One region of the Streptomyces sp. HUAS MG56 genome, then DNA from elsewhere that is predicted to be linked to it. Evidence: riboswitches for the same ligand, from Rfam matches in the RefSeq annotation. Region 1 holds a riboswitch; the other holds the start of a gene.
What was found. A riboswitch is a leader RNA that binds a small molecule or an ion and turns the genes downstream of it on or off. The one in region 1 is predicted to bind glycine.
Positions count from the first base shown of each region.

Region 2: linked by a shared signal. The riboswitch ahead of gcvP (aminomethyl-transferring glycine dehydrogenase) and the one ahead of gcvT (glycine cleavage system aminomethyltransferase GcvT) in region 1 are both predicted to bind glycine.

Region 1 is NZ_CM178722.1:6,922,432-6,937,277, forward strand. Features, by position in the region: gene AC4OXY_RS32715 (EF-hand domain-containing protein) at 1-18, shown strand, start outside; gene AC4OXY_RS32720 (ABC transporter ATP-binding protein) at 66-854, opposite strand; gene AC4OXY_RS32725 (hypothetical protein) at 851-1,006, opposite strand; gene AC4OXY_RS32730 (AraC family transcriptional regulator) at 1,230-2,048, opposite strand; partial or broken gene AC4OXY_RS32735 (zinc-binding dehydrogenase) at 2,072-2,227, shown strand; gene AC4OXY_RS32740 (NADPH-dependent F420 reductase) at 2,339-3,001, shown strand; gene AC4OXY_RS32745 (glycoside hydrolase family 25 protein) at 3,009-3,563, opposite strand; partial or broken gene AC4OXY_RS32750 (SAM-dependent methyltransferase) at 3,769-3,957, shown strand; gene AC4OXY_RS32755 (XRE family transcriptional regulator) at 4,066-6,489, shown strand; gene AC4OXY_RS32760 (hypothetical protein) at 6,541-8,361, opposite strand; gene AC4OXY_RS32765 (L-serine ammonia-lyase) at 8,372-9,739, opposite strand; gene glyA (serine hydroxymethyltransferase) at 9,854-11,119, opposite strand; gene gcvH (glycine cleavage system protein GcvH) at 11,124-11,510, opposite strand; gene gcvT (glycine cleavage system aminomethyltransferase GcvT) at 11,648-12,775, opposite strand; glycine riboswitch at 12,818-12,931, opposite strand; glycine riboswitch at 12,932-13,028, opposite strand; gene AC4OXY_RS32785 (AAA family ATPase) at 13,192-13,836, shown strand; gene AC4OXY_RS32790 (enhanced serine sensitivity protein SseB) at 13,904-14,695, shown strand.
Region 2 is NZ_CM178722.1:2,613,897-2,628,742, forward strand. Features, by position in the region: gene AC4OXY_RS12530 (APC family permease) at 1-144, shown strand, start outside; gene AC4OXY_RS12535 (DUF1707 SHOCT-like domain-containing protein) at 184-777, opposite strand; gene AC4OXY_RS12540 (TOBE domain-containing protein) at 905-1,300, shown strand; gene AC4OXY_RS12545 (helix-turn-helix domain-containing protein) at 1,311-2,912, opposite strand; gene AC4OXY_RS12550 (FAD binding domain-containing protein) at 3,123-3,947, shown strand; gene AC4OXY_RS12555 (molybdopterin-dependent oxidoreductase) at 3,944-6,685, shown strand; gene AC4OXY_RS12560 (molybdopterin-dependent oxidoreductase) at 6,600-7,088, opposite strand; gene modA (molybdate ABC transporter substrate-binding protein) at 7,295-8,125, shown strand; gene modB (molybdate ABC transporter permease subunit) at 8,122-8,982, shown strand; gene AC4OXY_RS12575 (ABC transporter ATP-binding protein) at 9,024-10,109, shown strand; gene AC4OXY_RS12580 (TOBE domain-containing protein) at 10,138-10,557, shown strand; gene gcvP (aminomethyl-transferring glycine dehydrogenase) at 10,649-13,534, opposite strand; glycine riboswitch at 13,708-13,802, opposite strand; gene AC4OXY_RS12590 (PRC-barrel domain-containing protein) at 13,922-14,293, shown strand; gene AC4OXY_RS12595 (DNA polymerase IV) at 14,464-14,846, opposite strand, start outside.

The sequences.
Region 1 (14,846 bases):
GCCTACCTGGACAAGTGACCCGCCCGGGGGGTGCCACGGCCGTACCGGCCGGGGCGCCCCCTGCGTCATGCGGTGCGCCGGATCCGCACGCTCCAGCGGCCGTCGTGACGCTGCAGCGTGAGCGGAAGGTCGAAGCACTTGCCGATCTGGTCGCCGGTGAGGACCTCCTCGACCGGCCCCGAGGCCAGCACCCGCCCGTCGCGCAGCAGCACCGCGTGCGTGGTGCCCGACGGCAGCTCCTCCAGGTGATGTGTGACGAGGACGGTCGCCAGCCGCGGCCGGGCCGACCGCAGCTCCTCCAGCGCCTCGATCAGCTGCTCCCGGCCCGGCAGATCCAGACCGGTCGCCGGCTCGTCCAGGAGCAGCAGCCGGGGCTCGGGCATCAGCGCCCGCGCGATCAGCGTCCGCCCGCGCTGGCCCTGCGAGAGCGTGGGCCAGCGGGCGTCCCGCAGCGCCGCGAGCCCCAGCGTGGCCGTCAGCGCCTCGGCCCGCTCCTCCTGCTCCAGGCTCGGCCGCCAGCGCGGGAGCAGCTCGATCGAGTTCGTCACCCCGGTCAGCACCACGTCCCGTACCGTCAGCGGCGAGGACAGCGGATGGCGTGGATTGACGTGCCCCACCTGCGCCCGCAGCTCCCGCAGATCGACCCGGCCCAGCCGGCTCCCGAGCACCTCCACCGTGCCCCGGCTCGGATGCGTCACCGCCCCGAGCAGCCCCAACAGGGTCGACTTTCCCGCGCCGTTGGCCCCGAGCAGCGCCCAGTGCTCCCCGGCCCGGACCGTCAGCGAGACTTCCCGGAGGATCGGCCGCCCGTCCCGGACGAGATCGACGCCCTCCGCGCGCAGCACCTCGCTCACCGGACCACCGCCCGGTCCACCGCGCACGGCACGGCCCGTGCCGAGGCCGCGAGACCGCAGGCGTCCCGGCCCGCGCCCCGCCGGATCCGGTCGCCGCCCCGGCACTCGGCGCGGGCGACCGCCTCGCCGTCCAGGTCCGGTTGCTCCACCACGTCCAGCACCTCCACCGAGTGTCCGGCGCCCGCGAGCGCGTCCGTGACGGCCGCGAGGGGCGTGTCCCCGGTGCCCGCGCAGCCGCCACCGGCGGTCAGGGTACCCGTGAACCGGTGCGCCCCGGGCTCCTCCCGGTGCGCGGACCAGGAGCCGAGCCCGACCCGGCCGCCCGCGCCCTGGTGTCCGTCCCGGCGGGTGCCGCAGGAAGGGGCGGGAACGGGGTCAGGGGGCGGTCCTGCGGTAGTGGCCCGCTGCGGTGCCGTACTCCTGCTTGAAGGCCTTGGCGAAGGCGAACTCCGAGGTGTAGCCGGTGCGTTCTGCGATCTGGCGCAGGGACAGGTCGTCGTGGCACAGCAGCCGGCCCGCTGTGGTCATCCGCCACCAGGTCAGGTACGTCAGCGGCGGCTCGCCCACCAGCGCCGTGAACCGGCGCGCGAAGGCCGCCCGGGACAGCCCGCCGGCGGTGCCCAGCTCCGCCACCGTCCAGGGGTGCGCCGGATCGCCGTGGATCGCGCGCAGCGCCGCCGCGACCGCCGGATCGGCCAGCGCCCCGGCCCAGCCCCGCGCCCGCCCCGCCGCACGCTCGCTCTCCCACCAGGCCCGCAGGATGAACAGCAGCAGGGTGTCCAGCAGCGAGGTCACGATCGCGTCGGTGCCCGGCCGCTGCTCCTCCAGCTCCGTCCCGAGCAGCTCCACCGCCGCCCGCAGCGCGCGGTGCCCGCCGGCCGTGGGGGGCAGATGCACGATCTGCGGCAGCTCGGCCAGCAGCCGGTGGGAGCGCTCGCGGTCCAGCCGGTAGAACCCGCACAGCGTGACCGCGTCCGGGTGTCCCTCCCGCGTCTCCTGCGGCCAGCCGCCCCAGGTGCCGTCGGGCTGCATCCGTATCTCCCGCAGCGGGACGTCGAGCGCGCCGGACAGGCTGTGCGCCTGCCCGTACGCCAGGAAGACGACATCGCCGGGACCCAGCGCGTACTTGTACCGGCGCGAGGAGTGCGGCTGCCCGGTGCGCATCGCGGCGACGACGTCGCTGAGCACGTCCATGGCCCCACTGTAGTCAGCGAGTTCGCCGCCGTGCCGCCCACTACGTCGGCTCGGGCCTCACCGACGGCACTCTCCGGCCGGTGATCGCCGAGGTGTACGACGGCCTGGACCGCATCGGGGACGCACACCGCTTGATGGAGTCGAACCGCCACACGGGCAAGATCGTCGTACGCGTCTGAGGCGGTTCACACGAATGCCGGAGGCGCGGAATAGCGCCGGGACCGAAGAGGTTGTCGGGGATACCCGAAGCATGCACATGCATGAAACGAGACGACCCCGGAGGGCCTGACATGAAGATCGGCATCATCGGCGCGGGAAACATCGGCGGCAACCTCACCCGCAGGCTCACCGCCCTCGGCCACGACGTCTCCGTGGCCAACTCCCGCGGCCCCGAGACCCTGAAGGAACTGGCCGAGGAGACGGGCGCGAGCGCGGTCCGGGTCGAGGAGGCGGCCCGGGACGCCGAGGTGGTGGTCGTCACGATCCCGCTGAAGGCGATCCCGAACCTCCCCTCGGGCGTGCTGGACGGCGCGGCGAAGGACGTGGCGGTGATCGACACCGGCAACTACTACCCGCAGCAGCGCGACGGCCGCATCGCGGCGATCGAGGACGACGGCCTGACCGAGAGCCGCTGGACCGAACAGCACCTCGGCCACCCGGTGATCAAGGCCTTCAACGGCACCTACGCCCAGGACATCCTGGACCGCCCCCGCCCGGCCGGTGCCCCCGACCGCATGGCCCTCCCGGTCGCGGGCGACGACGCGGCCGCCAAGGCCAGGGTCCGCGCCCTGATCGACGAGCTCGGCTTCGACACGGTGGACGCGGGCGGCATCGACGACTCCTGGCGCCAGCAGCCGGACACCCCGGTCTACGGCCTCCAGGCCGGCACCGAAGCCGTCACCAAGGCCCTCGCCGAGGCCTCCCCGGAACGCCCGGCGGGCTTCCGCGGCTGACCGCCGCTCAGGCCTCCGCCCAGCTCTTCAGCGCGGCCTTCGACGAGAAGTCGGCCACGTCCTTGTCGTGCGGGTCACTGGTGTACTGGTGGAAGCGCCAGTGGGCCTGGACGCGAGGGTGGCCGGCGGTGACGTAGTCGGCGATCCACAGCCCGTCAGCCGCGTAGGACGTGTCGTCGATGTTCAGCCAGAAATCGCGGTTGCAGTAGAGGATCACCCGGTGGTTCGGGCGCAGGGACTTCACCTTCTTGAGGAAGGTGTCCTTCTCCGCGCTGCTCGCGTGGGTGCCGTCGCCCGTGGTCTCCCAGTCGACGGCGAGGATGTCGCCCGCCCTGGAGGGAGCGGCGGTCACGAAGTGTTCGGCCTGGGCGGCGAGGTTGCCCGGCCACAGGAAGTGGTAGAAGCCCACGACCAGTCCGGCGTCCCGGGCGGTCTTCGTCTGGGCGGCGGTGTGGGGGTTGGTGTACGTGCGGCCCTCCGTCGCCTTGATGAAGGCGAAGGAGAGGCCGCTCGTGTCGTACGAGGACGACTGGAACGCGCTGACATCGATGCCGTGGAGCATGTGGGGGACTCCTCGAAGTGCCGATGGGGGTAAGGAGTTGGAGGTGCTGGTTGAGTGATGCCCCACGATGGCACGCGCGATCCGCTCCACGAGGCGGAAGTCGGCTCCGGGCGACGACCGAACTGAGGACCGACGCCGGCTTCGCCGGCCAGTCCGAGGTGATGATGCTCGCGTGGTCCCCGGCCAACAGCGCCAGACGGGCGGGGGCGCGCGGAGTGCGGGCACGCCGTTCCGCAGCTTCTACACCCCCGAGGAGATGCTGAGCCTGGCCCGCGAGGCCGGGTTCAAGGAGGCCCGGCACGTCTCGGGCGCCTCCCTCGCCGAGCGGTACTTCACCGGCCGCCCGGACGGCCTGCGCCTGTCGACGGGGGAGGACCTGCTGGTGGCCACCACGTGCACCCACCGCCCGCCGTCCCCGCCTGTCGCCCCCGTCCGCCGCGCCCGCGCGTCGATACGATGACGGCAACGGCGAGTTGGGGGGAGTTCCGGAGTGGAAGCGTTGATGAGCATGGCACTCTCGGCGGTCGGCACGGTCGCTTCGGGTGCCGTCTCCGGAGCCAGCGGTGAAGCGGGCAGACGGCTCTCCGAGCGGCTCTGCGACCTGCTGAGCCGGGGCCGCTCCGGTGACAACTCGGGGTCTGCGGCGGCTGGTTCGCGGCTCCCCGCCCCGCCCACCTTCCCCGGCACCGAGTCCGAGCAGACGGCGGCGGCGCGGCAGCTGCTCGAACTCGCCCGCAGATCACCGGAGTTCGCCCGCGAGGTCACGGACTGGGTCCGCGAGGCCGCGTGGCTCTCGCCGCGCACCGTACCCGCCGTGGCGCACGGTGCCTCGCGCCCGCAGATGCTGCCGCCGACGACGGCGGTGTTCACCGACCGCACGGAGGTGCTCGCCTGGCTGACGGCCCTGCTCGACGACGAGGAGCGGACGCCCGGCGCGCCCGCCGTCGCCGTGCTCACCGGGCCGGGCGGCATCGGCAAGACCGCCGCCGCCGTGCACTGCGCGACGGAGCTGCGCGAGCGGTTTCCCGGCGGGGTGCTGTTCGCGGACCTGAAAGGCGCCTCGGCCGGAACGGCGCTCCAGCCGTCCGACGTGCTCGCGTGGTTCCTGGAGCGGCTCGGGGTGCCGCGCGCCCTGGTGCCGGGCGACGAGGCGCGCCAGCGCGATCTCTACCGCGACTGCACCGCCGACCGCCGCCTGGTCGTCGTCCTGGACAACGCCCACGACGACGCCCAGGTCATCCCGCTGCTCCCGGCCTCGCCGCAGTGCCTCGTCCTGGTGACGAGCCGGTACCGCCCCGGGCGGCTCGTGGCCGAGCACGGCGCCCGGCCGTATCCGCTGGGGCCGCTGTCGGCCGAGGACGCGATGACGCTGGTCCGGCGGGTCGCCGGCCGTGACCGCCCCGCCGCGCCCGACGCCGTGGTGCGGGCCGTGGCCGACGGCACGGGCGGGATCCCCCTCGCGCTGTGCACCACGGGCGCCGGCCTCGCCGTCCGGCACCAGCTGACCTGGGAGCGGGTCGCCCAGCAGCTGTCCGGCCGCGGCCGTGTGGACCAGGGGAACGACCGGGCGGGCACCGCCGTGCGTGAAGAGGACCGGGCGGCAACGGCCGATCCCGTCCGGCTCGTCCAGGACGCCGCCTACGCCGAACTCACCCCCGGCTGCGCCGCGTTCTACCGCGCGCTCGCGGTGTGGCCGTGGCCGACCGTGACCGTCCGCACCGCCGCGCACGCCGCCGCCGTCCACGAGGACGAGGCGCGCGGGCTGCTGGAGGAGCTGGCCCGGGTGCATCTGCTGGAAGAGGTCGGGGAGGAGCGCTACCGGTTCCACGACCTGACCCGGGCGCACGCCCACGCGCTGGCGGAGGCCGAGGACGGACCCGCGCGGATGGCGGCCGCCGTCCGCCGGGTCGCGGTCGCGCACCTGCGCTTCGCGGCGGGCGCGGACTTCCGGGTCATGCCGCTGCGCTGGCGGCTCGGCCCCGCGTACCGGGGGCTCGTCCTGCCGGAACACCGCGACCGCGCCGACGGCAAGCGCGCGCTGGCCGAGCTGCGCGCCGAGCGGGAGAACCTCGCGGCCGTCGTCCGGGCCGCGGCCCACCACGGCTTCGACGACCTGGTCTGGCAGCTGTGCGAGGCCCTGTGGGGCCTGCACCTGCTGCTCGGCTACCACGCGCAGTGGATCGACACGCACCTCCTCGGGGTCGAGGCCGCCGGACGCCACGTGGCGCAGGAGTTCGGCGATCCGCGGTCCGTCGGCCGTATGTGGGCCCAACTCGCCTTCGGCTACATGGGGTCGGGCCGGCCGGCGGACGCGGAGCACGCCCTCACGCGGGCCAGGGACGCCGACCGGGCCTGTGGCCACCACCGGGGCGAGGCGACCGCCGTCGAGTCGCTGGGACTGCTCCGGCTCAAGCAGTGGGAGTTCGCGGCGGCGCAGGCGTGTTTCGAGGAGGCGCAGGAGGTCCTGCGCCGGATCGGCCCGGGGCAGGACGGATGGGCGGACGTGCCGCGCGCCACGGCCCTGCTGGCCCACCACATCGGCCGCGCCCAGACCAGGCAGCGTCAATTCCCGGCCGCCGTCGCCCGGTTGAACGACGCCCTCGCCCGGTTCCGCCGACTGCCGGGCGGCGGCGACACCTACAACGCGGGCCGCGTCTACATGAGTCTGGGTGACGCGCACCTCGACGCCGGCGACGCGGAGCAGGCGCGTGTCTGCCTGGACGCGGCCGTCACGGCGATGACCGAGGCGGGCGCCGGGCTTCAGCTGGCCGACGCCCTGGAGGCACGCGCCCGCTGCCACGGCCTGGCGGGACGCCCGGAGCAGGAGGCGGAGGACCTGCGCACCGCCGCCGCACGCTACGAGGCCAACGAGGACCAGCTCGGCCTGACCCGTGTCCGGGCCCGCCTGACGGAACTGACGGCCTGAGCCCCGAGCCGCGCGGCCCGGCGACGCGGAGGCCCGGATCCCGGATCCGGCTCACGGTGCTCCCCGGCCGAGGGGCGCCACGGTGACGCGGTGTGCCGCCCCGCCCGTGCGGACGGTGATCGCGGGCAGGGCGTCGGCCAGGGTCCGGCCGTCGGTGAGCCAGGCGTGGAGCGCGGAGGCGTAGGCGGCGGGATCGCACAGGTCGGCCCGTCCGTCGGGGCCCGCGGTGGCGGCCAGCCGCACGAGGTCGCCCGCGCGGGTGCGGACGACGCAGCGGTCCGGCCCGTCGACGTAGGCGGCCAGTCCGCAGTACGGGTAGCGGTCGAGCGCCTCCGCCGTCCAGGCGGCCGGCGGCCCGAGCCGCGGGTCGTCCCCTGCCGCGTACCGTACGACGACGTCGGCGACGCGCAGCCGGCCGGCCTCCCGGGTCTCCTCGTCGACCACCGTGTGCGCGCAGTCCCAGCGCATGTCCGGGGCGTCCGACGGGTCGGGCCCGGCACCGGCGACGGCGTACCGGGCGACGCGGACCTGCGGCGGATCCGTGCCGAGGCCGCCCGAGAGCACGCGGACCGGGGCGGTACGACGGGCGGGCAGGTACGGCGGCAGCGGCAGCGGGTCGAGCAGCGCCGGGTGCCCCTCGGGCTCGGCCAGCTCCATGAGGCCGTAGAACAGGCGCCGCAGCAGGGCGGCCGACTCTCCCGGTGCCGAACTGGTCTGCTCCGCGAGCTCCTTGTACCGGGCGGGATCGTGCGCGGCGACGGTGTCCTCGATCTGGGCGCGCAGGCTGCCCCGGCGCACGAGGCGCGCAGCCGTACGGCCGAGGGCGGCGACCGGGGAGAGCGGGTCGAGGTCCTGCTGGGGGAACGCGCCGAGGAGGACGGGGATGCCGAGGGAGGCGGCGTAGTAGGTGACGCTGGAGTGGTCGCCGAGGACGCAGTCGGCGGCGATCAGGGCCTGGCGCCAGCCGTCGAGGGGGTCGATCGCGTCGAGGCCGGCCCGCCGGGCGTTGTCCAGCCAGGCGCGGACCTGGCCGGGCCCGTGGCCGTACCAGATGTTCGGATGCAGGACCGCGACGGTCCGGTAGTCGTCGGCGGGCAGTTCCGCCGCGAGGCGGGACAGCAGCCAGGGCAGCAGGTCGTCCGCCGCCGGCTCGGCGGCTCCGCCGAAGAGGGAGCGGGCCGCCCAGGTGGAGCTGACGACGATCAGCCGCTGACCGGGGCCGACGCCCAACGCCCGGCGGTAGAGGGCGCGTTGGGGGAGTGCGGCGAGGATGCGGTCGTAGCAGGGGTCACCGGCGAGGACCGCCGTGGGCGCCGCCTCGGGACAGGCCGAGCGCAGCCGGTCCAGCTGTTCCGGGTGGGAGAGGACGGTGGCGTCGGCGAGGGGACTCCCGTCGGCGAGGAGCCAGTCGGGCGACAGCCCGAAGACCGGTGTTGTCCGGTGTTGTCCGGTGTTGTCCGGTGTTGCGAGCCTCTTATTGTACCCCACCCCGTGCGACAGCACGGCCAACTTGGCCTGTACGGCGGCCAGTTCACCGCCGTAGCTGGCGGACACGGCCAGGTCGAACGGGGTCTCCTTGGCCTGCTCCCACGGCAGGACCGGCAGCCCCGCCCGCGCCAGCAGCTCGGGCACCCCGGCCAGGAACGGGGACGAGCCCGTGCAGGTGGCGAACATCTGCACGCGCAGGTCGCCGGAGAACAGCGGGAGGACGTCCAGCAGACGCGTCGCCGACGTCACGTTGTGCACGACGAACAGGACCCGGCGGCAGCCGACCCGGGTGACCCAGCGCTCCGCGTCCGCCCCCACCGGCACCCGCACCCGTATCCGCGCCGCCCCGTCCGTCACTCCACCCGCTGCCGCCCCACCCGTCACGCGGTTTACCTCAGCACTCGATGATGTTCACCGCAAGTCCGCCCCGCGCCGTCTCCTTGTACTTCACGGACATGTCCGCGCCGGTGTCCTTCATGGTCTTGATGACCTTGTCCAGGGACACCTTGTGGGAGCCGTCGCCGCGCATCGCCATCTTGGCCGCCGTGACCGCCTTCACCGCGGCCATGCCGTTGCGCTCGATGCACGGGATCTGGACCAGGCCGCCGACCGGGTCGCAGGTCAGGCCGAGGTTGTGCTCCATGCCGATCTCGGCCGCGTTCTCGACCTGCTCCGGGCTGCCGCCGAGCACCTCCGCCAGCGCGCCCGCGGCCATGGAGCAGGCGGAGCCGACCTCGCCCTGGCAGCCGACCTCGGCGCCGGAGATGGAGGCGTTCTCCTTGAAGAGCATGCCGATCGCGCCGGCGGCGAGGAGGAAGCGGACCACGCCGTCCTCGTCGGCGCCCGGGACGAAGTCGATGTAGTAGTGCAGCACCGCCGGGATGATGCCCGCCGCGCCGTTGGTCGGGGCGGTCACGACCCGGCCGCCGGCCGCGTTCTCCTCGTTCACGGCCATCGCGTAGAGCGTGATCCACTCCATCGCGTGCGCCAACGGGTCGCCCTCGGCGCGCAGTTGGCGGGCGGAGACGGCCGCGCGGCGGCGGACCTTGAGGCCGCCGGGCAGGATGCCCTCGCGGGACATGCCGCGCCCGACGCACTCGCGCATCACCCGCCATATCTCCAGCAGACCCGCGCGGATCTCGTCCTCGGTCCGCCAGGCCCGCTCGTTCTCCAGCATCAGGGAGGAGATCGACAGGCCGGTCTCCTTCGTGAGGCGGAGGAGTTCGTCGCCGGTGCGGAAGGGGTACTTCAGGACCGCGTCGTCCAGCACGATCCGGTCCGCGCCGACCGCGTCCTCGTCCACGACGAAGCCGCCGCCGACCGAGTAGTACGTCTTCGACAGGAGCTCCGCGCCCTCGGCGTCGTAGGCCCACATCGTCATGCCGTTGGCGTGGTACGGCAGGGCCTTGCGGCGGTGCAGGACCAGGTCGTCGTCGAAGGAGAACGGGATCTCGTGCTCGCCGAGCAGGCTCAGCCGGCCCGCCGCCTTGATCGCCGTCACCCGGTCGTCGGCCGACTCCACGTCCACCGTGCGCGGCGAGGCGCCCTCCAGGCCGAGCAGCACCGCCTTCGGCGTGCCGTGGCCGTGGCCGGTCGCGCCGAGCGAGCCGTACAGCTCGCAGCGCAGCGAGGCGACCGAGGACAGCACGTCCTCGTTGCGCAGCCGGCGGGCGAACATGCGCGCCGCGCGCATCGGGCCGACCGTGTGGGAGCTGGACGGGCCGATGCCGATCGAGAACAGGTCGAAGACCGAGATGGCCACGGACGACTCCTCAAGACGGGGTGGAGCGAAAACGGTGGTACAGGATGGCGGGCACCGCACACGCCGGTACGCGGGTACGTACTCCAGTGTGCGCGGTGCCCTGCAAAAGGTGTCTTACTTGTTCAGACCCGGGTACAGCGGGTGCTTGTCGGCGAGCGCCTGCACGCGCGCCTTCAGGGCCTGAGCGTCGTAGGACGGCTTGAGTGCCTCCGCGATCACGTCGGCGACCTCGGCGAAGTCCTCGGCCGTGAAGCCGCGGGTCGCGAGGGCGGGCGTGCCGATCCGCAGGCCCGAGGTGACCATCGGGGGGCGCGGGTCGTTCGGGACCGCGTTGCGGTTGACCGTGATGCCGACCTCGTGGAGCCGGTCCTCGGCCTGCTGGCCGTCCAGCTCGGACGCGCGCAGGTCGACGAGGATCAGGTGCACGTCCGTACCGCCGGAGAGCACGTTCACCCCGGCCTCGCGGGCGTCCGCCGCGGTCAGGCGCTCGGCGAGGATGCGGGCACCCTCCACCGTACGGCGCTGGCGCTCCTTGAAGTCCTCCGAGGCGGCGACCTTGAAGGACACCGCCTTGGCCGCGATCACGTGCTCCAGGGGGCCGCCCTGGAAGCCCGGGAAGACCGAGGAGTTCAGCTTCTTCGCGAAGTCCTTCTTGGCGAGGATGATGCCGCCGCGCGGGCCGCCGAGCGTCTTGTGGGTGGTCGAGGTGACCACGTCCGCGTGCTCGACCGGGTTCGGGTGCAGCCCGGCCGCGACCAGACCGGCGAAGTGCGCCATGTCGACCCACAGGTACGCCTCGACCTCGTCGGCGATCCGGCGGAACTCGGCGAAGTCCAGCTGACGCGGGTACGCCGACCAGCCGGCGATGATCACCTTCGGGCGGTGCTCCTTGGCGAGCTTCTCCAGCTCGGCCATGTCGACCAGACCGGTCTGCGGGTCCACGTGGTAGGCGACCACGTTGAACTGCTTGCCGGAGAAGTTCAGGCGCATGCCGTGGGTCAGGTGGCCGCCGTGCGCCAGGTCCAGGCCGAGGATGGTGTCCCCGGGCTGGGCGAGGGCGAACAGGGCCGCCTGGTTGGCGGAGGCGCCGGAGTGGGGCTGGACGTTGGCGTACTCGGCGCCGAACAGCTCCTTGACCCGGTCGATGGCGATCTGCTCGGCGACGTCGACGTGCTCGCAGCCGCCGTAGTAGCGGCGGCCGGGGTAGCCCTCGGCGTACTTGTTGGTGAGGACCGAGCCCTGTGCCTCCATCACCGCGAGCGGCGCGAAGTTCTCGGAGGCGATCATCTCCAGCGTGGACTGCTGGCGGCCGAGTTCCGCGTCGACCGCGGCGGCGATCTCCGGGTCCAGCTCGTGCAGGGGAGTGTTCAGGACAGTCATACGGTCAGGACTCCTCGCCGGCGCTGAAGGCCGTGTACTCGTCGGCGCTCATCAGGTCCGCCGGCTCGGCCGAGACGCGGACCTTGAAGAGCCAGCCGCCCTCGAAGGGGGCCGAGTTCACCAGCGCCGGGTCGTCGACGACGTCCTGGTTGGCCTCGACGACCTCACCGGTGACCGGGGAGTACAGGTCGGAGACCGACTTGGTCGACTCCAGTTCGCCGCAGGAGTCACCCGCGGTCACGGTGGCGCCGACCTCGGGGAGCTGGGCGTAGACCACATCGCCGAGCGCGTTGGCCGCGAACTCGGTGATGCCGACCGTCGCGACGCCGTCCTCGGCGGGCGACAGCCACTCGTGCTCCTTGCTGTAGCGCAGCTGCTGGGGGTTCTTCATGGCCTGAATTCTCCTGTACGCGCGGGAGTGCTGATGAAGGGGGGACTGCGGAAACCGCTGGTGAGCGGGCAACTGTGCGCAGGGTCACGTACCCGCCACGGAATCGGGCCCGCGGGGGACGCGACCGCGCCCAGTCTCTACTTCTGGCGCTTGTAGAACGGCAGTGCCACGACCTCGTACGGCTCGTGGCTGCCGCGGATGTCCACGCCGACGCCCTCGGCGCCGGGCGCCGCGTGGGCCGCGTCGACGTAGGCCATGGCGATCGGCTTGCCCAGGGTGGGGGAGGGGGCGCCGGAGGTGACCTCGCCGATCACCCGGCCGCCGGCGACGACGGCGTACCCGGCGCGCGGGACGCGGCGGCCCTCGGCGATCAGCCCGACGAGCACCCGCGGAGGCTCGGACGCGGCGCGCTCGGCGGCCCGCGTGAGCGCCTCGCGCCCGACGAAGTCGCCGTCCTTCTCGAACTTGACCACACGGCCGAGACCGGCGTCGAAGGGGGTGAGCGAGGTGCTCAGCTCGTGCCCGTACAGCGGCATGCCCGCCTCCAGGCGCAGGGTGTCGCGGCAGGACAGGCCGCACGGCACCAGGCCGACACCCTCGCCCGCCTCGGTCAGCGCCTGCCACAGCTCGACCGCGTGCTCGGGCTTCACGAACAGCTCGAAGCCGTCCTCGCCGGTGTAGCCGGTGCGGGCGATCAGGGCGGGGACGCCGGCGACCGTGCCGGGCAGGCCGGCGTAGTACTTCAGGCCGTCCAGGTCGGCGTCGGTGAGCGACTTCAGGATGCCGGGGGACTCCGGGCCCTGGACGGCGATCAGCGCGTAGGCGTCCCGGTCGTCGCGGACCTCGGCGTCGAAGCCCGCGGCGCGCTCGGTGAGGGCGTCCAGCACCACCTGGGCGTTGGAGGCGTTGGCCACGACCAGGTACTCGGTCTCGGCGAGCCGGTAGACGATCAGGTCGTCCAGGATGCCGCCGTCGGCCCGGCAGATCATGGTGTAGCGGGCGCGGCCGACACCGACGGAGGCGATGTTGCCGACCAGGGCGAAGTTCAGCAGGGCGGCGGCCTCGGCGCCGGTCACCGTGATCTCGCCCATGTGGGAGAGGTCGAACAGGCCGGCCCGGGTCCGCACCGCGACGTGCTCGTCGCGCTCGGAGCCGTAGCGCAGGGGCATGTCCCAGCCGGCGAAGTCGGTCATCGTCGCACCGAGCGAGCGATGGAGCTCGTCCAGCGCGGTATGGCGCAGCTCAGTGGGTTCGGTACTGCTCATCGGTCGGTCGTCTCCCAGGACAGCGGAACGGGCGAGGAACGTTCCTCCCCATCTGTCATCGGAACCTGAGAGGTTCGCCACGACCGCCACGGGGACGATCACGGCTTGCACCGTGGGTGGAGCCACTGCCGGCAGCGGCCCGCTTTTCAGATGTGCCTCGCCCGCGCGGTAACGGGGCCTGAGAGATTCAAGGGAGGGACTTGCTCCTTCGGCGCCCCAGCGCAGCGGCTGGGGACTCTCCCGCGCGGATTCAAGCGGCCGGTATGCAGTTGGCGGCCACATCATTGCACGCCGAGCGGGCTTTTGTAACCGGCCTGTGGCAGCACGCGGACCGTACTGCCGACCTCGGTCCATTACCTTCTCTTTACGTTTCACGGGCAGAGCTGTTACTGAACCGACAGGGGAGGACCGACACGGTGAACAGGACCCCGGTGTACGCCACCGTCACCAGCGGCGTCGCGGTGCCGAAGCAGCGCCGCGCCCCGGCCCCGGTCGTCCGGGACCTGCGCGACCGGGCCGGCCGCGGCCCGCACGCCCTGCTCTTCCGCGCCGAGGACCTGGTGGTGATCACGGGACTGCCCGGCAGCGGCAAGTCCACGCTGATGCGCCGCGCGGTCCCCGGCCGCCGGATCGACTCCCAGGACACCCGCGACCGCTGGGCCGCCCGCCTGCCCGGCTTCCTCCCCTACGCGCTCTACCGCCCCCTGGTCCGCCTCGCCCACTACGCGCGCCTGCGCCGCGCCCTGCGCACCGGCGAGGGCGTCGTCGTGCACGACTGCGGCACCCGGAGCTGGGTGCGCGGCTGGCTCGCCCGCGAGGCCCGCCGCCGCGGCGGCACCCTGCACCTGCTCCTGCTGGACGTCACCCCCGGCACGGCCCGCGAGGGCCAGCGCGAGCGCGGCCGGGGCGTCTCCCGCTACGCCTTCACCCGCCACCGCCGTACGACGGCCCGGCTGCTCGCCGCCGTCGAGCGGGGCGCGCTGCCGGCGGGCGTCGGCTCGGCGACCCTGCTGGACCGCCCCGCGGCGGACGCCCTGCGCCGGATCGCGTTCCCACGGTGAGGGGACGGTCACAGCAACCCGCTAGCCTTCATGGTCACAGCAGTGGTTCCCAGCAGGCGGTAGGCAGATGGACTTCCCGGCGGACATTCCCGCGGACTTCCCGGCACAGGCGCACCCCCACCCGCACGGCGGTTGGCCCGGCAACGAGTTGGAGGAGGTGCTCGCGGCCTCCCTCGGCGTGCCCACCGCGGCCGGCCGGATCATCGAGGTCCTCGGCCGCAGCTTCCTGTGGATCCCGCTGCCCAACGGCGGCGGCCCGGGCAGCGGCCCGCTGGACCTGCCCACGCTGGAGATCGACGGCCAGGCCTACGTGCCCGTCTTCAGCTCGGAGGAGCAGCTGCGCCAGGCGGCCGGCTCCCACATGGGGTACACCATCGCCCCGGCCGTCGAGTTCGCCCGGGGCCTGCCCGCGCAGGTCGGCATCGCGGTGAACCCGGACGCGCTGGTCGGCATCCCGCTCCCGCCGGCCGCCGTGGCCGAGCTGTGCCGCGCCGGCCGTACCCCCCTCGACGGCCCGGACACCGGCGGCCGGGTCCGCCTCTTCGAGCCCGACTGGCAGGACGACCCGGTCGACTTCCTCGCCGCCGCGTCCGCCGAGTTCGCCGAGACCGGCGTGGTCCGCACCGCCCGCCGCTGCCTGGCCGCCGTCGAGACGGACGACCCGGTGATGTTCGTGGGCGTGGAGCTCTCCCGGTGGGAGGGCGACCTGCGCACCCTCCCGATGGAGGCCCTGGGCCGCGCCCTGGGCAGGATCCCGGTCGCCTGGCCGGTCAGCCTGGTCCTCCTGGACGTCACGGACGACCCGGTGGCGGAATGGCTGCGGGGGAATGTCAGGCCCTTCTATCAGTACGGCCACTGAAGGCGCCCCAAGGGGGCGCGGGACTGTGTCCGATATGCGGCTCCGCCGCGCGGGCGCGAGAAACCGCAACGCACCCGCACCCGCGAACGAACCCGAAGCGGCACCCCGGCAGGCGCTTAAGCTGTCTCCACACACGGGGCACGGAAAACAG
Region 2 (14,846 bases), 4.3 Mb from region 1:
TTCGAGTGGACCGAGGGCAATCCGTTCGCCAACTTCCTGCGCTTCTTCCTCTTCGGCCAGGGCGAGGTCGCCCCGGTCACCCGCGAGGTGCTGCGCGAGGCGGAGCCGAACCGGGAGCGCCGGCCGCGGGTGCACACCGGCTGAGTCCGGGAGCGGACAGCGCCGGGCCCGACCGGCTCGGCGCTACTTCCCGAACCACCGCCGGGGCGGCCGTACGTCCACCTTCCCCATGCTGATCCGCCCGCCTATCCCCACCCGGAGCACGACCGGCGCCTCGGGGCCGCGGGCCGGGCGGACCTTGGTCTTGCTGTAGCCGACCGCCAGCGAGTCCGTGTCGACGACCATGCCGGGCCGGGTGATCAGGCGCAGGGTGCCGCCGCACAGGTCCAGGTCGATGTCGAGGGTGTCGTGCGTGAGCACGGCGTCGGAGAAGTCCAGGGTCACGTTTCCCCAGGCGCACACGATCTCCAGCCGGCGGGGCACGATCCAGGGGCCCTCACGGGTGGCCGAGGCGTACTGCTGCTCGATCCGGACGACGTCCTTGGCCGCCGCCGGTGCCACGACGGCGGCGGCCTGCGCCGGCAGGTCGGCGGTGAGCACCGCCAGCTGCCCGAGCGTGCGGGCGGACAGCGCGGCCGTGACGCGCTCGTCCAGCTCCTCGTGGGTGAGCCGGCCCTCCCCCGCGGCGGCGGCGAGCGCCTCCACCACCCGGTCGCGGTCCGCGTGCGAGGCACGCAGCCCGTCCGGCACGTCCGCGTCCACCATGTCGGCCGTCATCCCCTCACCCCGTTCCAGCAGGCTCCGCGGGGAGCCGTCGCCATCGAGAACTAACGTTATATCGCGTTATACCTGACGGCCAACCCCACGTCCATGGTTCCCGGTGGTTGGCCCTATCGTGACCGGCATGCAGTCCTACACGATCGGCCAGGCGGCGCGGCTGCTCGGCGTGAGCCCGGACACCGCCCGCCGCTGGGCCGACGCGGGCCGGGTGGCCACCCATCGCGACGAGGCCGGACGCCGGCTCATCGACGGCCGTGCCCTCGCCGCGTTCTCGGTCGAACTGGCCAAGGCGGCCGGCGGCGAGGAGGACGCCTCCTACACCTCCGTCCGCAACGCCTTCCCCGGCATCGTCACCGCGATCAAGCTCGGCGACGTCGCCGCCCAGGTCGAGATCCAGGCGGGCCCGCACCGGCTGGTGTCCCTGCTGACCCGGGAGGCCGTGGAGGAACTGGGCCTGGAGGTCGGCATGGAGGCCACCGCGCGCGTGAAGTCCACCAACGTGCACATCGACCGCGTCTGACGCGGCGGGGTCAGCGGCAGAGCAGCGCCGCCCACAGGTCCAGCCGGTCCCGCAGCCGCGACAGGTCGCGCCCCGTCAGCCGCTCGATCCGCTCCACCCGGTAGTGCACGGTGTTGACGTGCAGATGCAGCGCCTGCGCCGTGCGCGCCCAGGAGCCGTCGCAGGCCAGGAACGTCTCCAGGGTGCCGAGCAGGACCGCGACGGGCGGCCGGCCGGTCTCCAGCAGCGGGCCGAGCACCGTACGGGCATAGGCGGTGCGCACCTCGGCCGGCACACCGGTGAGCAGCGCGTCGAGGGTGGTGAGGCCGCGGGCGTCGGTCAGGCGGGAGGCGTCGGGCGCGGTGGTCCGCGCGGAGGTGAGGGCGTACCGGGCCTGCCCGAGCGCGGCGCCGAGTTCCCCGGGCCCCGCCGCGGGCGCGCCGGTGCCGCCGTGCAGGACGACCCCGGGCACGCACCCGGCGACCAGCGGCCAGACCTCGTCCGCCCAGCCGTCGGGCACCCCGGACAGCACCGCGAAGGCGCCCCCGTCCGGCAGCCGGCCGACGGCCGCGGCTTCCCCGGGCCCGCCCTCCGCGCCCGCCTCCGCCACGGCCTCCTCGGCTCGCGCGGCCACCACCGCGGCACCGCCCGCGTCGCCGGCCGTCACCGCATGCCCCGCCAGTTCCGTCAACGCGCCCTCGGCGAGCGGCCCTTCGTCCGGCCCTGGCCGCCGTGTCCCGGCGTCCGCGACGAGGACCAGGTACGGCCCCGTCTCCGGCAGCCCGCACCGCCGCAGCGCCGCCTCCACCGTGCCGTCCTCGCGCGCGTCCGGGGCCGACAGCAGCGCGCCGAGTTCGTCGGCTGCGCGCAGCCGGGCCGAGGGGCGCCGGGCGGCGGCCTCCTGGCAGTGCGCCAGCACGGCGGCGACCTCGTGCAGCATGCGCGGCGGGGCGGCGTCCGGGTCGGGCAGGTACAACAGCCGGCGCTCGTACGGCGAGACGCCGCTCGCGTCGACGGAGGCGGTCACCCCGGTGCCGTCCGCGACGAGCGCGAGCGCCTCCCGCGGGGGCACCGGCGGGGCACCCTCGGTGGCGGCGACCGTACGGCCCGAGGGCGTGAAGACGTAGGCGGCGGTCCGGCCGAGGTGGGCGAAGGCCTCGGCGAGGACGGCGTGCGGGCCGGCCTCCTGGGCGAGCAGCCGGCTCAGCCGCACGCGCGCGTTCTCCGGCAGCGCGTGATGCCGGCTCAGCCCGCCCCACTGGCGCAGGTACACGGTGTCGGTGATCGACCGGAACATGATGTGTGCGGGCACCCCGGCCACCGGCACGCCGTGGCGCACGCACGCCTCGACCAGGTCGTCGGGCACGGTCCCGTGCGTCTCCTCGCCCGCGAGCAGCGCGGCGGCCCCCGCGTCCTTCAGGGCCGAGACGAACCGTTCGGCCTTGCCGGAGCCGCCGTCGGGTGACCACCACACCAGCCCGCTGAGGACCACCTCGCCGGGCCGTACGAACCGGGCCGGGTCCTCCAGGTCCGTGACGGTCACTCCGCTGATTTCGCGCCGCAGCAGCGCGTCCTCCGCCCACAGCAGGCGCAGCCCGAGGGAGGCGTCCCCCAGGAGGTGTTCGACGTGCATGTGCTGGCTCCTCGTACGGCCGCCGCGGGGTGAGCACATCCCCCGGCATCTCGCATTCACCAGGTGAGTGTGAGAGAAAGCATCGTAAATGCAAGGTTGCCGGAGCGGAATGCCTCTTGGTTGATCCTCCAGTCCCGGGACCTGCGACGTCGGTGTTTCCGTGCCCCGCACCAGTCGATTCGACCGGTTCCCGTTGGTTCACTTCCGGCCATGGACCTGAACACGGTGGCCGAGATACGAGACGCCCGGCGGCCCGCGCCCTGGCGGCCCGGGGACGCCTGGCTCGGCGGCGGGACGTATCTGTTCTCCGAGCCCCAGTCGCACCTGCGGCGTCTGGTGGACCTGAGCCGCATGGGCTGGACGCCCGCACAGCGGCACCCGGACGGCTCCCTGGAGCTGGCCGCCACCTGCACCATCGCCCAACTGTCCCGCTTTGCCCAGGACTTGACCGCCCCCGCGGCGCCCCTCTTCGAGCAGTGCTGCCGGGCCTTCCTCGCCTCGTTCAAGATCTGGAACATGGCCACCGTCGGCGGGAACCTGTGCAACGGCCTGCCGGCCGGCCCGATGATCTCCCTCACGGCCGCGCTCGACGGCACCTGCCTGCTCCTCGCCCAGGACGGATCCGCGCGCCGCCTGAAGGTCGCCGACTTCGTCACCGGCGCGGGCCGCAAGGATCTGGCCGAGGGCGAGCTGCTGCGCTCGGTCACCCTGCCCGCCCGCGCCCTCGCCTGCCGTACGGCGTTCCGGCAGGTCTCGCTGTACGGCCTCGGGCGCTCGGCCGCCCTCGTCATCGGCACCCTCGACCCGGTCGACCACTCCCTCACGGTCACCGTCACCGCGGCCACGGTGCGCCCGGTGCGGCTGTGGTTCCCGCTGCCGCCGACGGCCGCGGCGCTGCGGGCGGCGGTCGAGGGGGCCGGCGCGGACGGCGAGTGGTTCGACGACATCCACGGACTGCCCGAGTGGCGGCGGCACATGGCACTGCGGCTGGCGGAGGAGATCCGCCGGGAACTGACGGAGGAGGAGCGGCGATGAGGGTCGAGGTCAACGGACGGTCCCACGAGGAGGACCCCCGCCCGGGCCAGTGTCTGCGCACGTATCTGCGCGAGCGCGGCTGGTTCGGCGTGAAGAAGGGCTGTGACCAGGGCGACTGCGGCGCCTGCACCGTCCACGTGGACGGCGAGCCGGTGCACAGCTGCCTCTACCCGGCCTTCCGCGCCGACGGCCGCAGCGTCACCACCGTCGAGGGCCTGGCCGCCCCGGACGGCGAACTCCACCCCGTGCAGCGCACGTTCCTCGACGCCCAGGGCTTCCAGTGCGGCTTCTGCACGGCCGGCTTCCTGATGACCACGGCAGCGCTCACGGAGGACCAACTCGCCGATCTGCCCAGGGCGTTCAAGGGCAATCTGTGCCGCTGCACCGGCTACCGGGCCATCGAGGACGCCGTGCGCGGGGTTAAGAACGTGGAGGCGCCCGCGCCCGGCGAGACCGTCGGCCGCAGCCTGCCCGCCCCGGCCGGACCGCAGGTCGTCACCGGCACCGCCCGCTACACCTTCGACATCGACGTACCGGGCCTGCTCCACATGAAGCTGCTGCGCTCCCCGCACGCCCACGCCCGCATCCTCGCGATCGACACCTCCGCCGCCCTGCGCGTCCCCGGCGTGCACGCCGTGCTCACCCACCACGACGCCCCGGAACGGCACTTCTCCACCGCCCGCCACGAACACCCCGAGGAGGACCCGGACGACACCCGCGTCCTGGACGACACCGTCCGCCACATCGGCCAGCGCGTCGCCGCCGTCGTCGCCGACAGCGAGGGCGCCGCGGAGGAGGGCTGCCGGCGGATCGAGGTGACGTACGAGGTGCTGCCCGCCGTCCTCGACCCGGAGGAGGCCATGCGGCCCGGCGCCCCGGTGGTCCACGACAAGGACGCGGCGACGGCCCGCATCGCGCGCCCCGAGGCCAACGTCGTCGGCGAGGCGCACGGCGAGCTCGGCGACGTCGAAGCGGGCTTCGCGGCGGCGGACGTCGTCTACGAGGACACCTTCCGCACCCAGCGCGTCCAGCACGCCAGCCTGGAGACGCACGGCGCCCTCGCCTGGATCGACGAGGACGGCCGGCTCACCGTCCGCACCAGCTCCCAGACGCCGTTCCTCACCCGCCGCGCCCTGTGCGCGCTGTACGACCTGCCCGAGGACCAGGTCCGGGTGCTGGCGGGGCGGGTCGGCGGCGGGTTCGGCGGCAAGCAGGAGATGCTGGTCGAGGACATCGTGGCGCTCGCCGTGCTGAGGCTGCGCCGCCCGGTGAAACTGGAGTACACACGCGCGGAGCAGTTCTACGGCGCCACCACCCGGCACCCCTTCACGATCCGGGTGAAGGCGGGCGCCCGCCGCGACGGCACCCTCACCGCGCTCCAGCTGCGCGTCGTCGCGAACACGGGCGCGTACGGCAACCACGGGCCGGCCGTGATGTTCCACAGCGTCGGCGAGTCCCTGGCCGTCTACCGCGCCCCGCACAAGAAGGTCGACGCCTACTCGGTCTACACGCACACCGTCCCGGCGGGCGCCTTCCGCGGCTACGGCCTGGGCCAGGTGCTGTTCGCGGTGGAGTCGGCGCTGGACGAGCTGGCCCGCCGACTGGACCTGGATCCCCTGGAGTTCAAGGCGCGCAACATCATCGGGCCCGACGAACCGATGCTCACCCCGGGCGGCCACGAGAAGGACCTGCACATCGCGAGCTACGGCCTCGACCAGTGCGTGGCGATCGTGCGCCGGGCCCAGGCGGAGCCGGCGTCCGAGCCCGTCCCCGCGGGGTGGCTGGTCGGCGAGGGCGCCGCGCTGGCGATGATCGCGACCGGCCCGCCCGGCGGCCACATCGCCGACGCCAGGGCTTCCCTGCTGCCGGACGGCACCTTCGACCTGGCCGTCGGCACCGCCGAGTTCGGCAACGGCACCACGACGGTGCACAAGCAGATCGCGGCCGGCGAGCTGGCCACCACCGTCGACCGGATCGCCGTCCGCCAGTCCGACACGGACGTCGTACGGCACGACACCGGCGCCTTCGCCTCGACCGGTACGGTCGTCGCGGGCAAGGCCACCCTGCGCGCCGCCCGCGCCCTCGCCGACCAGCTGCTGGACTTCGCCGCCGCCCACCTGGCCGTCCCGCGCGGGCGGTGCCGGCTGACGGAGGAGGCCGTGCTCCACCCGGGCGGACGCCTGCTGCTGAAGGAGGTGTACGCGGCCGCGCGCACCGTCGGCCTGGAGCTGAGCGCCGACGGGCACTTCGGCGGCACCCCGCGCTCGGTCGCCTTCAACGCGCACTGGTTCCGGGTGGCGGTCGACCCCGGGACCGGCGAGATCCGCATCCTGCGCAGTGTGCACGCGGCCGACGCGGGCAAGGTGATGAACCCGATGCAGTGCCGGGGGCAGGTCGAGGGCGGGGTCGCCCAGGCGCTCGGCGCCACCCTCTTCGAGCGGGTCCTGCTGGACGGGCGGGGCGCGGTCGACACCGCCGCCTTCCGCCGCTACCGGCTCCCGCAGTACGCCGACGTGCCGCGCACCGAGGTGCACTTCATGGAGACGGCGGACGCGATCGGCCCGCTGGGCGCCAAGTCGATGAGCGAGAGCCCGTTCAACCCGGTCGCCCCGGCCCTGGCCAACGCGCTGCGGGACGCAACGGGTGTGCGGTTCACCGAGGTGCCGCTGCTGCGCGACCGGGTGTGGCGGGCGCTGGAGCGCCACAGCGGTAGCCGCCGTCCACCCGGATCGCGGTGATCCCGCTGATGTGCCGGGCGCCGCACCGGTCCTGCGGGAGGACCAGCTGGGGTCCGGCCGAATCCAGTGGGGTCTCGTCGATGCGCACGCCCAGCAGGACGGGCGCGTCCGCGAAGTCCGGGTCGATCTCGGCCCAGGACAGCACCGCGTGGTGGCCGTCGGTGCCGGTGACGGCGATGAGGAAGCGCAGCCGGTCCTTGCGCCGCGCCGGGTCGAAGTCCGGGCCGGCGTCGGCGAGGACGTCGTACAGGCGCGGTCCGGTGAAGCGGTGGTGCTGGATGCCGCTGGTCGCGCAGTCGAAGCTGACGTCCGCCCGGTGCTGCGGCCAGTGCAGCAGCTCCGGCACGGTCAGCCGGGCGGGCCTGGCGAGATCGCCGGTCAGGGCGAGTTGCGCGAGCGTCATCTGCGACCACCTCCCGCAGGACGGTACCCGCCGGAGTGCGCCGTACAAACGCACATGCAAGCTACATGTCACAAGTTCGCAGCTCATGCGATGTGACAGGAGACTTACCCCTGGCAGATGCGGCATTATCATCGCCGCACGGCCGGTTCCCCCGGCCGCGACAGGGCGCGACACTTGTTCCACAGAACGCGAGGAGTAGACCCGTGATGACCCGTTCCGTGCGCCGGACCCGACGGATGCTGAAGGTTGCCGGTGCGGGAGCCGCCGCCCTGCTGGCACTCAGCGCCTGTTCCTCCTCGTCGAAGTCCTCGGACTCGTCGGGCTCGTCGGCCCCGTCGGACGCCTCCGGCTCCCCCAAGCTCTCCGGCAGCGTCACCGTGTTCGCGGCCGCCTCCCTCAAGGAGAGCTTCACGGCCCTGGGCAAGGAGTTCGAGCAGCAGCACCCCGGCACCAAGGTCAGCTTCAACTTCGGCGGCAGCGACACGCTGGCCGCGAGCATCACCAGCGGCGCCCCGGCGGACGTCTTCGCCGCCGCCAGCCCCAAGACCATGGCGATCGTCACGGGCAAGAAGGACGCGGCCGGCACCCCGGCCACCTTCGTCCGCAACCAGCTGGAGATCGCGACCCTGCCGGGCAACCCGCACAAGGTGGCCTCGCTGAAGGACCTCACCGCCTCCGGCCTGAAGGTCGTGCTGTGCGACAAGACCGTGCCGTGCGGCGCCGCCGCGCAGAAGGCCCTGGACGCCAGCCACCTCAAGCTCACCCCGGTCTCCTACGAGCAGGACGTCAAGGGCGCCCTCAACAAGGTGGAACTGAAGGAGGCCGACGCCGCCGTCGTCTACAAGACCGACGTGCACGCCGCCGGCAGCAAGGTGCAGGGCGTGGAGTTCCCGGAGTCGGCCAAGACGATCAACGACTACCCGATCGTCCTGCTGAAGAACGCGCCGAACGCCGAGGCCGCCAAGGCGTTCATCGCCCTCGTGCAGTCCGCCGAGGGCGAGAAGGTGCTGAGCGAGGCCGGGTTCCTCAAGCCGTGACCTCGCCTCTCGAACCCGACGCCGCGGCCGGCCCCCGCACGGGCCGGCCGCGGCGTCGCCGCGTCGGCACGGGGGGCCGGCGCGGGGTGCCGTTGCCGCTGCTGCTGCCGGGCCTGGTGGCGCTGGCGTTTCTGCTGCTGCCGCTGCTCGCGCTGCTGGTCCGCGCGCCCTGGCGCACGCTGCCGGACCAGCTGTCCAGCACCCAGGTCTGGCAGGCGCTCCAGCTGTCCCTGGTCAGCGCGACGGCGGCGACGGCCGTCAGCCTTGTCCTGGGCGTGCCCCTGGCCTGGCTGCTGGCCCGCACCGAGTTTCCCGGCCGGGGGTTCGTCCGGGCCCTGGTGACCCTGCCCCTCGTCCTGCCGCCGGTGGTCGGTGGTGTGGCCCTGCTGCTGGCCCTCGGCCGCAACGGCGTGATCGGCAAGTGGCTGGACGCCTGGTTCGGGATCACCCTGCCGTTCACCACCACCGGGGTGGTGGTCGCGGAGGCGTTCGTCGCGATGCCGTTCCTGGTCATCAGCGTCGAGGGCACCCTGCGCGCGGCCGATCCGCGCTACGAGGAGGCGGCGACCACCCTCGGCGCGTCCCGCTTCACCGCGTTCCGCCGGGTCACCCTGCCGCTCATCGCCCCCGGCATCGCGGCCGGCTCGGTCCTCGCCTGGGCCCGCGCGCTCGGCGAGTTCGGCGCGACGATCACCTTCGCCGGCAACTTCCCCGGCCGCACCCAGACCATGCCCCTCGCGGTCTATCTCGCCCTCCAGGACGACCCCGACGCCGCCATCTCCCTCAGCCTGGTCCTGCTCGCGGTGTCGATCGCGGTGCTGGCGGGGCTGCGGGACCGCTGGATGACGGGAGCGTGAGCGTGGCCGCCGACCCCGGGCGTGTGCGAACGTACCGTCCCATGACCGACATCGACGCCCCCGAAGCCGCCCCGACGCGGGTGGGCGGCGAGGGGCTCGACGCCCGGCTCGTCGTCGACCGGGACGCCTTCCGCCTGGACGTCTCCCTCACCGCCGCCCCCGGCGACGTCGTCGCCCTGCTCGGCCCCAACGGCGCCGGCAAGACCACCGCCCTGCGCGCCCTCGCCGGTCTCGTCCCGCTCACCGACGGGCATCTCCGGCTCGACGGCGCCTCCTTGGCGGACACTCCCCCGGAGTCCCGCCCGGTCGGCGTGGTCTTCCAGGACTACCTGCTCTTCCCGCACCTGACCGCCCTGGACAACGTGGCCTTCGGGCCGCGCTGCCAGGGCGTCTCCAAGACCGAGGCCCGTACCCGGGCGGCCGCGTGGCTGGAGCGCATGGGGCTCGCCGACCACGCCCACGCCAAACCACGCCGGCTGTCCGGCGGCCAGGCCCAGCGGGTGGCCGTCGCCCGGGCCCTTGCCACCCGCCCGCGGCTGCTGCTCCTGGACGAGCCGCTGGCCGCCCTGGACGCCCGCACCCGCCTGGAGGTCCGGGCCCAACTGCGCCGCCATCTGGCCGAGTTCGAGGCGGTCGCCGTTCTCGTCACGCACGACCCGCTGGACGCCATGGTGCTCGCGGACCGGCTGGTCGTCATCGAGGACGGCCAGGTGGTGCAGGAGGGCACCCCCGCCGACATCGCCCGCCACCCCCGCACCGACTACATCGCCCAGCTCGTCGGCCTCAACCTCTACCGGGGCCGGGCGGACGGGCACACGGTACGGCTCGACGCCGGGCCCTCGCTCACGACCACCGAGGAGCTGTCCGGGCCCGTCTTCGTGGCGTTCCCGCCGAGCGCCGTCACCCTGTTCCGGGACCGGCCGACCGGCGCGAGCGCCCGGAACCTGTGGCGCTGCGAGGTCGAGGGCCTGGAGACGCACGGCGACCAGATCCGCGCCGGCCTCGTCGGCGAACTCCCGCTCGCGGCCGACCTCACCACGGTCGCCGCGGCCGAGCTGGATCTACACCCGGGCGCCGCTGTCTGGGCGACGGTCAAAGCGACGCAGACGCACGCATACCCGGCTTAGGTGACCGCGCGCCCTACCGTGGGTGCCCATGACCCTGAGCATCCGCAATCAGCTGCCCGGCGCCGTCACCGAGGTCCGGTCGGGCGAGGCGATGGCCGCCGTGAAGGTCCGCCTCGGCGGCGGGCAGCACCTCACCGCGGCGATCACCCTGGAGGCCGCCGAGGAACTCGCCCTCGCCCCCGGCTCGCCCGTACGCGCCCTCGTGAAATCGACCGAGGTCTCCCTCGCCAGCGGCCGGGTCGAGGGCCTGTCGATCCGCAACCAGCTGCCCGGCGCGGTCACCGGCCTCGTCACCGGTGCCGTCATGGCGACCGTCCGGATCACCGTCGACGGCGGCGAACTGACCGCGGCGATCACCAAGGACGCGGTCGAGGACCTCGGCCTCTTCGTGGGCTCCGACGTGGTCGCTCTGATCAAGGCGACCGAGGTGGCCCTCGCGACGGAGTGACACGGCGGGTGACACGGCGAGGGCCCCGCCCGGGAATCCGGGCGGGGCCCTCGATGTCACCGCCCGCCGCCGTGCCGGCGGGCGAGAGGTGTCAGTCCTCGTACGCGTCCGGCGGCGGGCAGGAGCAGACCAGGTTGCGGTCGCCGAAGGCCTGGTCGATCCGGCGCACCGGCGGCCAGTACTTGTCGGCGGCGGAGACACCGGCCGGGAAGACGGCCTCCTCGCGGCTGTAGGCGTGCGCCCAGTCGCCGCCGAGCGCGGCGGCGGTGTGCGGGGCGTTCCGCAGCGGGTTGTCCTCCGCCGGCCACTCGTCCGCGCCGACCTTCTCGATCTCCGCGCGGATGGCGATCATCGCGTCGCAGAACCGGTCCAGCTCGGCGAGGTCCTCGGACTCGGTCGGCTCGATCATGAGCGTGCCGGCCACCGGGAAGGACATGGTGGGCGCGTGGAAGCCGTAGTCGATGAGCCGCTTGGCGACGTCGTCCACGCTGACGCCGGTCGCCTTGGTCAGGGGACGCAGGTCGATGATGCACTCGTGCGCGACCAGGCCGCCGGGGCCGGTGTAGAGCACGGGGTAGTGCGGCTCCAGGCGCTTGGCGACATAGTTCGCCGACAGCACGGCGACCTGCGTGGCCCGCTTGAGACCCTCGCCGCCCATCAGGCGGACGTACGCCCAGGAGATGGGCAGGATGCCCGCGGAGCCCCAGGGGGCGGCCGAGACCGGGCCGACGCCCGTCTCGGGGCCGGCCGCGGGCTGGAGCGGGTGGTTCGGCAGGTACGGCGCGAGGTGCGAGCGGACCGCGACCGGGCCGACGCCTGGACCGCCGCCGCCGTGCGGGATGCAGAAGGTCTTGTGCAGGTTCAGATGCGAGACGTCACCGCCGAAGTGGCCCGGCTTGGCGAGGCCGACCAGCGCGTTGAGGTTCGCGCCGTCGACGTACACCTGGCCGCCCGCCTCGTGCACCCGGGCACAGATGTCGGCGACGTGCTCCTCGAAGACGCCGTGCGTCGACGGGTAGGTGATCATCAGCACCGCCAGCTCGGCGCGGTGCTGCTCGATCTTGGCGCGCAGGTCCTCGACGTCGATCTCGCCGTCCTCAGCGGTCTTGACGACGACGACCTTCATGCCGGCCATCACGGCGCTGGCCGCGTTGGTGCCGTGCGCGGAGGACGGGATCAGGCAGACGGTGCGCTGCTCGTCGCCATTGGCGCGGTGGTAGCCGCGTACGGCGAGCAGACCGGCCAGCTCACCCTGGGAGCCGGCGTTCGGCTGGAGGGAGACCTTGTCGTAGCCGGTGACCTCGGCGAGACGTTCCTCCAGCTCGCGGATGAGGGTGAGGAAGCCCTGCGCCTGCTCGGCCGGCGCGAAGGGGTGCAGCCCGCCGAACTCGGGCCAGGTGACCGGCTCCATCTCGGTGGTCGCGTTGAGCTTCATGGTGCAGGAGCCCAGCGGGATCATGCCGCGGTCGAGCGCGTAGTCGCGGTCGGCGAGCTTGCGCAGGTAGCGCAGCATCGCGGTCTCGGAGCGGTGCTGGTGGAAGACCGGGTGGGTGAGGTAGTCGTCGCCGCGCAGCAGCGCCTCGGGCAGGGCGTCCGCGGCGGTCGCGTCGAGCGCCGCTATGTCGCCCGCGACGCCGAAGGCCGCGAGGACCACGCCCAGCCGGTCCCGGTCGGTGGTCTCGTCGCAGGCCACGGAGACGTGGTCGGCGTCGACCGGGCGCAGGTTCACGCCGTTCTCCCGGGCGGCGGCGACGACCTCGGCGGCCTTGCCGGGCACGCGCGCGGTGACGGTGTCGAAGAAGGCACCGTGGACGACCTCGACACCGCCGGCCCGCAGGCCCTCGGCGAGAAGCGTGGCGTACCGGTGCGTCCGCCGGGCGATGATCCGCAGCCCCTCCGGGCCGTGGTAGACGGCGTACATGCCGGCCATGACGGCGAGCAGCACCTGCGCGGTGCAGATGTTGCTGGTGGCCTTCTCACGGCGGATGTGCTGCTCACGGGTCTGGAGCGCGAGCCGGTAGGCCTTGTTGCCGTCGGCGTCGACGGAGACGCCCACGAGCCGGCCGGGCAGGCTGCGCGCGAACTTCTCCTGCACGGCCATGTAACCGGCGTGCGGACCGCCGAAGCCCATCGGCACGCCGAACCGCTGGGTGGTGCCGACCGCGATGTCCGCGCCCAGCTCACCCGGCGAGGCCAGCAGGGTCAGCGCGAGCAGGTCGGCGGCGACGGTGACGAGGGCGCCCAGCTCGTGCGCCTGGTCGATGACCGGCCTGATGTCGCGTACGGCACCGGAGGCGCCCGGGTACTGGATCAGTACGCCGTTGATCTCGCGCGCGGCGATGTCGGCCGGGATGCCCTCGCTGAGGTCGGCGACGACGACCTCGACACCGGTCGGTTCGGAGCGGGTCTCGATGACGGCGATGGTCTGCGGCAGCACGTCCGCGTCGACCAGGAACAGACCCTTCTTGTTCTTGCCCATGCGCCGGGACAGCGCCATGGCCTCGGCGGCCGCCGTGCCCTCGTCCAGCAGGGAGGCACCGGAGGTCGGCAGCCCGGTCAGGTCGGCGACCATGGTCTGGAAGTTCAGCAGGGCCTCCAGCCGACCCTGGGAGATCTCCGGCTGGTAGGGCGTGTACGCCGTGTACCAGGCGGGGTTCTCCATGACGTTGCGCAGGATGACGGGCGGGGTGAACGTCCCGTAGTACCCCAGGCCGATCATCGAGCCGAGCACCTGGTTGCGGTCCGCGAGCGCGCGCAGCTCGGCGAGCACCTCGGCCTCGGTGCGGGCGCCCGGCAGGTCGAGGGCGTCGGCGTTCTTGATCACGTCGGGGACCGCGGCGGCGGTCAGCTCGTCCAGCGAGCCGTAGCCGACCTGCGCGAGCATCTTGGCCCGCGCCTCCTGGTCGGGCCCGATGTGGCGCTGTTCGAAGGGAATACCCGCTTCGAGGTCGGAGAGCGGCATGCGGTGGGCGGTCATTGCGGAGGCCTCCTGGTCTGACGCGACCTTCGAAGGGCACCACGGTGCGGTGCCCCGACGGCCTCCCCCTCTGTCATCTCAACCTGAGAGCTTCACCGGGCGCCCGAGAGGCCCGGCTTTCACCGTCGGTGAGAGCGGAAGCCGTCGACAACCGCCCTGCTTTCCAGAGTGACCTCGTCCGTGCGGTACGTGAGCCTGAGAGATTCCGGGGAGGATTTGCTCCTTCGGCGCCTCCGAGGTGATCGGAGGACTCTCCCGCACGGGTTCAGCAGCCGTTGTCAGACTACCAGCGAGGTCAACGCCCGAGCCCTCGAGTGGCCGCCTCCGCGAATCTGCTCTTTTGTAGTGGTTACGGATGAGTTGTGACCATGTGGAGGGAGAGCGACCGTGCAGACCGACATCGATCCGCGCAACCTGATCGGCCGCAAGGCGTTCGACCGCAGCGGCGCCAAGATCGGCACCGTCGACGAGGTGTACCTGGACGACGCGACCGGCATACCCGAGTGGGCGGCCATACGCACCGGCCTGTTCTCCCGTGACGCGTTCGTCCCGCTGGAACCGAGCGAACTCGTCGAGGGCACCCTCCGCGTCCCCTTCGACCGCGCCCTCATCAAGGACGCCCCGGACTTCGGCGTGGGCCGCCATCTCTCCCCCGAACAGGAACTCCAGCTCTACCACCACTACGGCCTCGACACGGCCCTGCCTCCCACGCTCCCCGACCGGGACTTCGGCAAGCTGGCCGGGTCGGAGGAGGCCTGAGGCCGGCGCACCCCGCCAGGGGGTGTCGTTCGGATCATGCCGGCGTCGCGGGCCCTGGCACGCCCATCTGCGGCATTGTCATCGATCACCGACTCCCCCACGACCCCGCTCGGCTCGGCCGGCAGGCGGCCGTTCCTCACGGCCGGCCTGATCCAAGCGACACCCCCTAGCTAGGCCTCGGCAGGGTGGTCGCGCCGGAGCTCCTCCTCCTGCGGATCCGGCACCAGCGGCAGCGGCTCCGCGGCCTCCAGCGCGGGGTCGTCGACGAAGAACGTCCGCACCCGCCCCGGAGGGGACTGCGGCGTCTCGAACCGCACCGTCACCCGCCCCAGCCCGCTCCCCTGCACCCACCCGGGCCCGTACGCGACATGGTGCACGTCCTGCCCGGCCCGCCAGTGCCGCTCGACCGGCTCCGGCCGCTCCACCACGGCCTCGGCCACGACCTCCTCCGGCGTCTCCGCCGCCCGCGCGTCCATGGCCTGGGCGAACAGGTCCTCCTGCGTGTAGTCGGCGAGCCCGGAGACGCCCACGCCGAGCAGCCGCACCCCGCCCG